2 regions of the Streptomyces sp. NPDC056883 genome follow, and region 1 is predicted to be linked to the other one. Evidence: riboswitches for the same ligand, from Rfam matches in the RefSeq annotation. Region 1 holds a riboswitch; the other holds the start of a gene.
The links. A riboswitch is a leader RNA that binds a small molecule or an ion and turns the genes downstream of it on or off. The one in region 1 is predicted to bind S-adenosylmethionine.
Positions count from the first base shown of each region.

Region 2: it holds a riboswitch for S-adenosylmethionine, as region 1 does, so the genes downstream of both, ACFRU2_RS14535 (aminotransferase class V-fold PLP-dependent enzyme) here and thrC (threonine synthase) in region 1, are expected to answer to the same signal.

Region 1 covers NZ_JBHUBS010000021.1:32,218-37,744, reverse strand. Annotated here, with positions in the region: gene ACFRU2_RS35055 (trehalose-6-phosphate synthase) at 1-137, opposite strand, end outside; gene ACFRU2_RS35050 (isopeptide-forming domain-containing fimbrial protein) at 174-2,135, opposite strand; gene ACFRU2_RS35045 (glucosyl-3-phosphoglycerate synthase) at 2,173-3,159, opposite strand; SAM riboswitch class I at 3,356-3,514, shown strand; gene thrC (threonine synthase) at 3,508-4,857, shown strand; gene ACFRU2_RS35035 (ubiquitin-like small modifier protein 1) at 4,893-5,171, shown strand.
Region 2 covers NZ_JBHUBS010000004.1:583,371-588,897, reverse strand. Annotated here, with positions in the region: gene ACFRU2_RS14550 (hypothetical protein) at 1-208, opposite strand, end outside; gene ACFRU2_RS14545 (rhomboid family intramembrane serine protease) at 356-1,078, shown strand; gene ACFRU2_RS14540 (Lrp/AsnC family transcriptional regulator) at 1,075-1,356, shown strand; gene ACFRU2_RS14535 (aminotransferase class V-fold PLP-dependent enzyme) at 1,784-3,172, opposite strand; SAM riboswitch class IV at 3,415-3,531, opposite strand; gene trpD (anthranilate phosphoribosyltransferase) at 3,627-4,691, opposite strand; gene ACFRU2_RS14525 (cytochrome bc complex cytochrome b subunit) at 4,904-5,527, opposite strand, start outside.

The DNA of each region.
Region 1 (5,527 bases):
CCGGGCTGCTCGGCGAGGGCGGTGGAGAGGCCGGAGACGAGGCCGCCCCCGCCGCGGCGGGCACTGAGCGTGCCGTCCGCGGCGAGGGCGTAGGAGAGGGGGCCGCGATTCGCGGCGACGAGCACCTGGGAAGCCATGCGGCGAACCTAGCCCGCCTCGCCTCCGGTCAAACGTCAGCGCCTGCGCGTCCGCCGGACCGAGAGGAAGACCACACCGCCGAGTGCCGTGAGCGTGGCGGCCGCCGTGCCCATCAGCCACAGCTGCCGGCCGTCAGAGCCGGTGGTGGCCAGGTTCCCGCCCGGAGAGCCCGGAGAGCCCGGGGAGCCCGGAGAGTCGTTTCCCGGGTCCGCCGGGTCCACGGGGTCCACAGGAGGCACCGGCAGCGGTCGCGGCTGCTGTGTGGTGGACGGCGTGGGCGACGGGACGGTGGGCGAGGGGGATGAGGAAGGAGTCGCCGACGCGGATGCCGACGGGGACGGGGACGCCGAGGTCGACGGCGACGGGGACGCCGAGGTGCTCGGCGAGGGTGACGGGGACGTGGACGCCGAAGTAGACGGGGACGGGGACGGCGACGCCGAAGTCGACGGGGACGGCGACGGGTCCGGGGGTGTGATCACCGGCGGGGCCGGTGCGCACGCCGGGTCCTTCGAGCCGTTCTCGCAGTTCGTGCGGCCGCTCTCCGCGACCACGTGGTTCGTCAGCTTGCCGTCGCCGGTCAGGGGGTCGTTGACCTTCACCTTGTAGGTGATCGTCGCCGTCTTCCCCTGCGGGACGTCGCCCGTCCAGGACAGCTTCGGCGCCGTGTACGAGGCCGTACCGAGGTCCGCGGTCACCACCCCGTCGAAGGCCGCGTCGTCCAGCAGCTCCGTCAGGTCGTCCGTCAGCTTGGCGTTCGGGTAATCCAGGCTGCTGATGTTCTTCGCGGTGATCGTGTAGGTCACCGTGTCACCGGGCGCGACCGACTTCGCGGGCGAGGCCGTCTTCTTCACCTCCAGGTCCGGCACCGGCACGGCCAGCGCGAACTGCGAGATGACGTACGTGTCCCCGCGCGTGCGGAACGTCAGGTCGGCGGAGGTGGCGCCGGCCGGCAGCGCCGTCGCCGGGACGGCGAAGGACTTCGCGTCGATGCTGAGGTTGTTGACGTGCTGCGGTTCCAGCGAGCCGTCGGCCGAGCTGGTGAAGAAGTTGTCGGTCGCCCCGTTCACGGGGTTGGTGATGTTCGCGCCGTTCACGCGGAACTGGTCGCCCTTGGTGTTCCAGTCGCCTTCGTACGCCGTCGCGCTGGCCCGGACCGGGCCGTCGCCGGTGCGGTAGAAGCCCTTGACCTTGACCGTGGTGTCGGGGTCGGCCGAGCGCTGGAGCACGTGGCCGCCGTAGACGTAGACGTTGCGCCGCTCGGGCGCGTGCTCGTTCGGGCCGGGGTACGCGTACACGACCGTCAGGGACCAGCCGGCGACGCAGCCGCGCCCCTGTGGGGCCCAGATGTTGCCGACGGCGACGGTCACCGGGGAGCCGGTGGTCACGTCGGCGAAGGCGGCGGTGACGTCGGACTCGCCCGTGTAGTAGTGCGGGCCGCCCGTCTGCGCCGGGTCCTCGACCATGTCGGACAGGGTCACCGGGCGGTCGGCGCCCGTGCCGACCTTGAGGACGGGGCGGGTGGTCAGCGGATCGCCGGGCGCGGGAACCGCGTCCGCGCCGGAGACGTCGCACCGCTTGATGAGGTGGGAGCCGAGCTTGTACGTGCCGTTGTTGCCGCCCCAGAAGAGCCGCGCGTACGCCACTTCCGCGCCCGGGGGCACGGTGAGCCGGGCGCTGCTGGAGGCGCCCGTGTTGGTGCCGGTTCCGAGTCCGGCGGCGTCGACCGGGCGGGCGACGAAGTCGTTGTTGTTCTTCGTGCCCCCGCCCCGCTGGACCTCGGCGCACTCGGCGGCCTCGGCGGGTGGTGTCTGGGGGCAGTCCATCACCGTGTTGCCGAGCGTGACGAAGTCCCCGTAGAGCGCCTCGTCGTACCGCTTCTCGAAGGGGGAGACCACCTCCGCGGATGCGGGCCCGCTCAGCGAGCCGATCAGCAGGGCGGCGCCGCCGGCCGCCGCGAGGGCGGTTCCCCATACATGTCTGAAACGTATAAACCCCATGAAAGGGAAATTAGACCTAAAGGGACATAATTCTCGGCTACGCCACGCGACGGTGCGCGTACTCCTCGATGTCCCGCATCGGCGGCCGCTCCTCGGTGTCCACGGCGTAGGTGTGCGGTACGAAGCCCTCCGGGCCGCGCTCGAACTGCGTCAGCTCGGGGCGTACGAGGTGCCCGCGCGAGAGCCGCACCTGGGCCGTGCGGTAGATCGCGGCGGCCATCCGGCCCAGGGCCTGCCCGTCCTGGTGCCGGTGCAGCCGTACGCCCACGTCCACCTGGGCCAGCGCGTCCAGCCCGGCCGTGTGCAGGGCGTCCACCAGCAGGCCCAGCTCGACCCCGTAGCCGACGGGGAACGGCAGCCGTTCCAGCAGCTCGCGGCGGACGGCGTACTCGCCGCCGAGCGGCTGGACGAAGCCGGCCAGCTGCGGCCAGTGGAGGTTGAGCAGGGGGCGGGCCACCAGCTCCGTGACCCGGCCGCCCTGGCCGTGGGCCTTGGTGGAGGGGAGACCGGTCGGGTCGCTGAATTCGGCGCCGAGCGGCCGGTCGTACATCGCCTTGACGAACCGCACGTCGGGATCGGTCAGCAGCGGGCCGACGATCCCCGAGACGAAGGTGGCCGAGAAATCGCGCAGGTCGGCGTCCACGAAGCAGACGATGTCACCGGTGGTGGCCAGCAGCGAGCGCCACAGCACCTCGCCCTTGCCGGGCACCGCCGGGATCCGCGGCAGGACCTCGTCGCGGTGCACCACCCGGGCCCCGGCCTTGGCCGCGACCTCCGCGGTGCGGTCGGTGGAGCCCGAGTCGATTACGACTAGTTCGTCGACCAGGGGCACCGGCAGGCCCTCGATCAGATCGCGCCGGATCACCTCGACGATCCGGCCGACCGTCGCCTCCTCGTTCAGCGCCGGCAACACCACGCTCACCGTGGTCCCCGCTGCCCGCTTGGCGGAAAGCAGCTGGCCGAGCGGTCGGTCGGCGGCGGACCAGGAGCGGTCTGCCAACCAGCGCTCCACCTCTTCCAGCACCTTCAGCACTCCCTGGTTCTTCACTGGTCGTTCACTGGTTTGGCCCGAAATGTGATCCATCTCGCGGTTCGGACGGCTGTCTCAACCACCCGGGCCTTCGGTTACAGTCTTGAACAACGCGATGGTCCACCGCATGCCGGGGGGCCCGCGTACAAACGCACCGGCGCGCCACAGAGCGCGTGTGCCGGTGCCATACCGCTCATCCAGAGGGGCAGAGGGACACGGCCCGTTGAAGCCCCGGCAACCCTCCAGTCGGTTCTCGCGATCGCGCATTCCAGCGCCGCCAGCGAGGTCCCCGGCTAGGGAAGGTGCCAATTCCGTCTCATGGCGAAGTGCGCCATGGGGAAGATGAGGAGAAAGGGCCTCGCCATCATGGCTGCACAGTCTGTCGCAACCTCTGCCGAAACCGTCGAAACCGCTGTCGTTGAAACCAGCACAGCCGGCACCTCTGTCGATCTCGGTCCCGCCACCGGCCTTTCCTGTCGTGAGTGCGGTACCCGCTTCGAGCTCGGCCCGATCTTCGCCTGCGCCGAGTGCTTCGGACCGCTCGAAGTCGCCTACGAGCTGCCCCTGGGCGACCCGGAAGCCCTGCGCGCCGCCATCGAGGCCGGCCCGAACAACATCTGGCGCTACGCGCCGCTGCTGCCCGTCCCGGCGGACGTGGCCTCCAAGCCGAGCCTGAACCCCGGCTTCACCAAGCTCGTGGACGCGGCCAACCTGGCCAAGGAGTTCGGCGTCACCGGCAAGCTGTACGTCAAGGACGACTCCGGCAACCCGACGCACTCCTTCAAGGACCGCGTCGTGGCCATCGCCGTCGAGGCCGCCCGCGCCTTCGGCTTCACCACCCTCTCCTGCTCCTCCACCGGCAACCTGGCCGGCGCCGTCGGCGCCGCGGCCGCCCGCGCCGGCTTCCGCTCCTGCGTGTTCATCCCGCACGACCTGGAGCAGGGCAAGGTCGTCATGGCCGGTGTCTACGGTGGCGACCTGGTCGGCATCGAGGGCAACTACGACGACGTCAACCGCTTCTGCTCCGAGCTCATCGGCGACCCGCTGGGCGAGGGCTGGGGCTTCGTCAACGTCAACCTGCGCCCGTACTACGGCGAGGGTTCCAAGACCCTGGCGTACGAGATCTGCGAGCAGCTCGGCTGGCAGCTGCCCGACCAGATCGTCATCCCGATCGCGTCCGGCTCGCAGCTCACGAAGATCGACAAGGGTCTGCAGGAGCTGATCAAGCTCGGCCTCGTCGAGGACAAGCCGTACAAGATCTTCGGCGCCCAGGCCGAGGGCTGCTCGCCCGTCTCGACCGCCTTCAAGGCCGGTCACGAGGTGGTCCGCCCGCAGAAGCCGAACACCATCGCCAAGTCGCTGGCCATCGGCAACCCGGCGGACGGCCCGTACGTCCTGGACATCGCGCGCCGCACCGGCGGCTTCGTCGAGGACGTCAACGACGAGCAGGTCGTCGAGGCCATCAAGATCCTCGCCCAGACCGAGGGCATCTTCGCCGAGACCGCGGGCGGCGTGACCGTCGGCGTGACGAAGAAGCTCATCGAGGACGGGCACCTCGACCCCACGCTGACCACCGTGATCCTGAACACCGGTGACGGCCTCAAGACCCTGGAGGCGGTGGCCGAAGGTGGTGGCCAGACCGCCACCATCCGGCCCAGCCTGGACGCGTTCCGCGCCGCCAACCTGGCCTGATCTCTCTCCCTGCACACCGGAAAGGCAGTAGCGCCATGAGCGTCAACGTCCGCATCCCCACCATCCTGCGCACCTACACCGGCGGCCAGGCCGAGGTCTCCGCCGAGGGCGCGACCCTCGAAGAGGTCATCCAGTCCCTGGAGGCCAGCCACCCCGGCATCGCCGCGCGCGTCCTGGACGACCAGGGCAAGCTGCGCCGCTTCGTCAACGTCTACGTGAACGACGACGACGTGCGCTTCGAGGGCGGGCTGCAGACGTCCACTCCGGACGGCGCCGGCGTCTCGATCATCCCCGCCGTCGCGGGCGGCTGCTGAGCCTTCGCGGGACTTCGTGGGCCTTCTCGGGCCTTCGGGAGACTTCGTAGGGCTTCGTGAGACCTCGTAGAAACTGAATTGCCCCCTCCGTTACCAAACGGAGGGGGCAATTCTGCTTGGTTGGGCGCGGTAGAGTTGGGGAAGTCCCCTCCGCTGTTCTTGCCCGCCGCATATGAGCGGGTCGCGTGAGGGTTGACATTGAGTCAACATGCAAGTGCGCTATGGGTCGTTGGCGGCGTTTGTCCGGCCCGAGTTGCCCTGGAATATTCCTGGTTTTCACCCTATTTCAATCTTTTGCCGTGTCCAGAATTCTCGTCGGAATGACCTGTTGCAGACAGCAGCCGTGCGGATACATT
Region 2 (5,527 bases), on a different contig from region 1:
CGATCTGGTCCACCGCGTTGCACCAGCGGCAGCGCACCGACTCGATGGTCTCATTGACCACCTCGCGCTCCTCGACCTTGGGCTCCCCGGCGAGGTCCAAGTGGATGTACTCCACGACCTTCGACGAACGGGTGACGTCGAAGCGCGTGAGGTTGCCGCACAGCGTGCAGCGCCACCGGGTGGTGTCGGTCGGCAGGGGAACCGTCATCAGGCCGCTCTCTCCTTCTATCGCTCACATGGCGCAAGCACGGCACCCTCCCGTGTCGTCACGGGTGGCGCGCGCGTGCGTGCGTAGCTCGTAACCCTACGGCCTGCCGCACCCGCTGGTGGGCCCGGCTGGGTCATGCTCGTTCGCATGATCGTAAGGTGGCAGGCCGTACGCGAGGCCGCCCGGGGCCCGGTGGTCACGCACGCGCTGATCGCCGGCTGCTGCGTGGTGTTCGTACTGAGCCCGGCGTCGGGGCTGAACCCGGTCTACGGGACGGGCGATCAGCTCCTGGCCACGGGCACGGCGTACTTCCGGCGCTGGGGCGTGGTCCCGGACGAGCTGTTCACCGGCTCGGGGCGGGCGGCGCTCACCCCCCTCACGGCGCTGTTCGTGCACGGGAGCTGGCTGCACCTGCTGGGCAACATGCTCTTCCTCTACGTCTTCGGGGCGATGACGGAGCGGCGCATGGGCCGGGCCTGGTTCCTCTGCTTCTACGTCTGTACGGGCTACCTGGCCCTGGCCGCGTACGCGGCGGCCTACGCCTCCTCGGACCAGACCCTGGTCGGGGCCTCCGGGGCGATCTCCGCGGTCCTGGGAGCCTTCCTGTACCTGTTCCCCAGGGCACGGGTGACGAGCCTGTTCCCGTTCCTGTTCTTCCTGCCGCTGCGCTTCCCGGCGTGGATCGTTCTGATGTTCTGGTTCGGCCTCCAGTGGCTGGCGGCGCACCGCGCGGCGAGCGGCCCCGGAGTCGCCTATCTGGCCCACGTGGTGGGCTTTTCGGTGGGCTTCCTCTACGCATGGGCCCGCTACCGGGGTGGGACTAGAGTGGGTCGACCAGTGACAGTAGGCGAGGGAGACAGCCAACCGTGATCACCGCACTCGTGCTCATCAAGACCAGCGTGGACCGGATCCCCGAGATCGCCGAGGCCATCGCCGCGCTGGACAGCGTCAGCGAGGTCTACTCGGTCACGGGCACCTACGACCTCATCGCGATGGTCCGCGTGTCCCGGCACGAGGACCTGGCCGACATCATTCCCGGCCGCATCAGCAAGATCCCGGGCGTGGAGGCGACGGACACGCACGTGGCGTTCCGCACGTACTCCCAGCACGACCTGGAAGCGGCCTTCGCGATCGGCCTCGACGCGTAGGGTCTGGCCGGCCGGGGAACGCCGGCAGGGCCCGGGCCACCGTTCCCGGGCTCCAGCCCGCACCGAGCCCGGGCGCGCCGATCCAGCCGTCCGGCGTTCGAGGACCAGGTCAGGGCGGAGCCCTGGGAACGGTGGAAGGGCGGGTAGGGGACAGCCCCCGCAGGGCAGCCGGCCCCCGCGGTCCCCATCCATGTGGCCGCGTACGCCCGTGCCCCGCGGCCGAGTCGTTCATCCAGTCGGATGGCGCACTTGCCCAGGAGCCTCGGCCGACGGACTCCAGTGGACGTCGCCGTCGCCCCGTACCCCTTGAACGGTTCGCAGTCGGCAGCGCAGACGAGGGCGTGAGCCTGCGCGGTGGGTTGGCGCTTCGCCCACCAGGGCGGGGACCGCCGGTATCGGGTCCCAGTAGGTCATGCCCCGCAGCCTGTCAGACGGCCGGGACGCAGCGGCCCTCTTCGGTGCGGTACTGCCACTTGGCGCCGTCCGTGACGAGCTCCTTGACGGCGCGGACGAAGCGGTCCACGTGCTCGTCGGGGGTGCCGGCTCCGAAGCTGACGCGGATCGCGTTCAGGGACCGCTCGCCCGGGGCCGCCTCGGGGGCTCCGCACTCGCCCTGGGCCTGCGGCTCGCTGCCGAGGAGGGTGCGGAGCAGCGGGTGGGCGCAGAACAGGCCGTCGCGGACGCCGATGCCGTACTCGGCGGAGAGCGCGGCGGCGAAGTGCGAGCTGTTCCAGCCGTCGACGACGAAGGAGATGACGCCCACGCGCGGGGCGTCGTCGCCGAAGAGGGACAGGATGCGGACCGCCGGGACCTCGGCGAGGCCTTCGCGAACCTTGGCGATGAGGTGCTGCTCGCGGGCGACGAGGTTCTCGAAGCCGGCCTCGTTCAGGGCCTTGCAGGCGGAGGCGATGGAGTAGACGCCGATGACGTTCGGGGAGCCGGCCTCGTGGCGGGCGGCGGTGGTGTGCCACTCGACGTCCACGCCGCCGTCCTCGCGGCGGGCGACCTTGCGGGAGGCACCGCCGCCGGCGAGGTACGGGTCCGCCTCCTGCAGCCAGTCCGCGCGGCCGGCGAGCACGCCCGAGCCGAAGGGCGCGTAGAGCTTGTGTCCCGAGAAGGCGACCCAGTCCACGTCGAGGTCCTGGACCGAGACGGGGTGGTGCGGGGCCAGCTGGGCGGCGTCCAGGACGATGCGGGCGCCGTGGGCGTGCGCGGCGGCGGCGAGCTCCTTGACGGGCCACAGCTCGCCGGTGACGTTGGAGGCTCCGGTGACGCAGACCAGCGCCGGGCCGTAGGGGTCACGGTCGGCCAGGGCCCGCTCCAGGGTGGCGACGGCCTCGTCCGGGGTGCGGGGGGCGTTGAGGTAGGTGACCTGAGCGTTCGTCCACGGGAGCAGCGAGGCGTGGTGCTCGGTCTCGAAGACGAAGACCTGGCAGTCGGCCGGGATCACGGCGGCGAGCAGGTTGAGGGAGTCGGTGGCGGACCGGGTGAAGATCACCTGGTCGGAGGGCCGGCAGTCGAGGAACTCGGCGACCGTGACCCGGCTCTGCTCGAACAGGTCGGTGGAGAGCTGCGAGAGGTAGCCGGCGCCGCGGTGGACGCTGCCGTAGTACGGGGCGTACGCGGCGACGTCGTCCCAGACCCGCTGCAGTGCCGGGGCGCTGGCCGCGTAGTCGAGGGCGGCGTAGGTGACCTCGCCGCCGGTGACGAGCGGGACGGTGACGTCACGGCCGAGGACCGGCAGCGGCTCGACACAGGCGGGGTCGACGGCGGCAGCAGCAGAGGTGGTGGCGGCGGCGTTCAGGGTTGCGGACATGGCTGTATCTCCCGGCAGGCAGGTCTGAATGGCTTCGGTGTGCCCGTACGCGGATACGGCGCTGCGGCCGTTCGGGGTACGGGAGTGCCCCGGAACGCGGATCGGCCTGCGTACGCAGATGTGCTGCGGGTACGCGGAAGTGACCCTGTTCCGAGGGGTGAAGAAGGGGCGGAGTCGCCCTATCGCATTCGCTTGCTCACGGAAAACGCTCCTCAGAAGACCAGGACCCCTGGTGTTCGAGGGATCCGCGCTTGCCGTAGACCTCACTGCCTACGACCTGGTCATCACCCGGGGCACCCCGCCACGGAAGGAGGGTTGCCGGACAGCAAGCCGGGGCCTAAACGCTGTCACTCGTGACCTGAGGAGCATCCTGCCACACGATCTTCCGAACGCAAGACCCCGGTCCACATGGCGGACCGGGGTCGTTGTCTGATCTTGGCCGGATCCCGTCGGATTAGGCGTTGCTCGCCGCCGCCCAGCGGGCCAGCGCGGCCCGGGCCGCGCCCGAGTCTACCGACTCCGCCGCCCGGACGACACCGGCGGCGAGCTGCTCCTCCAGGGTGCCCGTACCCGGGTCCAGCGCGACCAGGGCCGCCGCCGAGTTCAGGAGCACCGCGTCGCGGACCGGGCCGGTCTCGCCGGCCAGCAGGCGGCGGGCCACGTCCGCGTTGAACGAGGCGTCCGCGCCCGCCAGGGCGGAGACCGGAACCAGCGGGATGCCGATGTCGCGCGGGTCGAAGCCCTGCTCCCTGACCTCGCCGTCGCGGACCCACCAGACCCGGGAGGTCGCCGTGGTGGTGAGCTCGTCGAGCCCGTCGTCACCGCGGAAGACCAGGGCCGAGGAGCCCCGCTCCGCCAGGACGCCCGCGACGATCGGGGCCACCCGCGCGTCGGCCACGCCGGTGGCCTGCGCCCGGACCCGTGCCGGGTTGGTCAGCGGGCCGAGGAAGTTGAAGGTGGTCCGGATGCCGAGCTCGCGGCGGGCCGCCGCCACGTGCCGCAGCGCGGGGTGGAACTTGACCGCGAAGCAGAAGGTGATCCCGGCTTCCTCGGCCACCTCAACGACCCGTGCGGGGGTGAGGTCGAGGTTGACGCCCAGCTTCTCCAGGACGTCCGAGGAGCCGCTCGCGGAGGACGAGGCCCGGTTGCCGTGCTTGACGACCTTGGCGCCCGTACCGGCCACCACGATCGCCGACATCGTGGAGATGTTGACCGTCTTGGCCCCGTCGCCCCCGGTCCCGACGATGTCCACCGTCCGGCCCGGCACCTCGATGAGGTTGGCGTGTTCGTACATGGCGCGGACCAGGCCGTTGATCTCGGAGACGGTCTCTCCCTTGGCCCGCAGCGCGACCGCGAAGCCGGCGATCTGGGCGTCGGTGGCCTCCCCGCGCATGATCCGGTCCATGGCCCAGGCCGTGTCGTCGGCGTCGAGGTCACGGCCGGTCAGCAGGGCCTCCAGAACGCCCGGCCAGCCGCGGGCCGCCGCGCTGTCGCCGCCTGCCGGGGTCACCAGGTTCATGGTCCGCTCCTGCTGCTCATCGAGGATTCCACGTCGAATGGGAAGGGCTTCAGCCTATCCAGCCCCGGGGACGGCAAAGAGCCCCGTCCAGACACTGGACGGGGCTCTCGCCGTGGCGACACCAGGACTGACCGAAATCAGTCCCTCAAGCAGTCATGCGTGGTGCGTACTGCGTGAAGCGTGTGATGCGTGTGAAGCCGTGATGCGGGAGATCAGTGGTGGCCGTGGCCGCTCTGGATCTCCTTGTACTCCTCGACCGTGGGCTTCGGGATCTGGTTGTTCTCCGCGTAGTAGCCCTTGCTGAGCTTGACGCGGAGCTTCTCCAGCGGGTTCACCTTGCGCACGACACCGTTCTCGTCGACCGTGGGGCCGATCTCGGCGGGCTTGTACTGGTCGTACGAGGTGAGCGTGTGCAGCTTGCCCTGCGAGAGCGGCTCGTGGACCTCCACGAACTCACCGTGCGGCAGGCGCTTGATGATGCCGGTCTCTCGACCGTGCAGCACCTTGTCCCGGTCCCGGCGCTGGAGGCCGAGGCAGATCCGCTTGGTGATGATGAAGGCGATGACCGGGCCGACGAAGAACCCGATGCGCGCGAACCAGGTGATCGAGTTGATCGACAGGTGGAAGTACTGCGCGAACATGTCGTTTCCACCGGCGATCAGCAGGATGACGTACCACGTCAGCCATGCCACGCCGAAGCCCGTACGGGTCGGAGCGTTGCGCGGGCGGTCCAGGATGTGGTGCTCGCGCTTGTCCCCGGTGACCCAGGACTCGATGAACGGGTAGACCGCGATCACGACCAGCACCAGCGGGAAGATGACCAGCGGGATGAACAC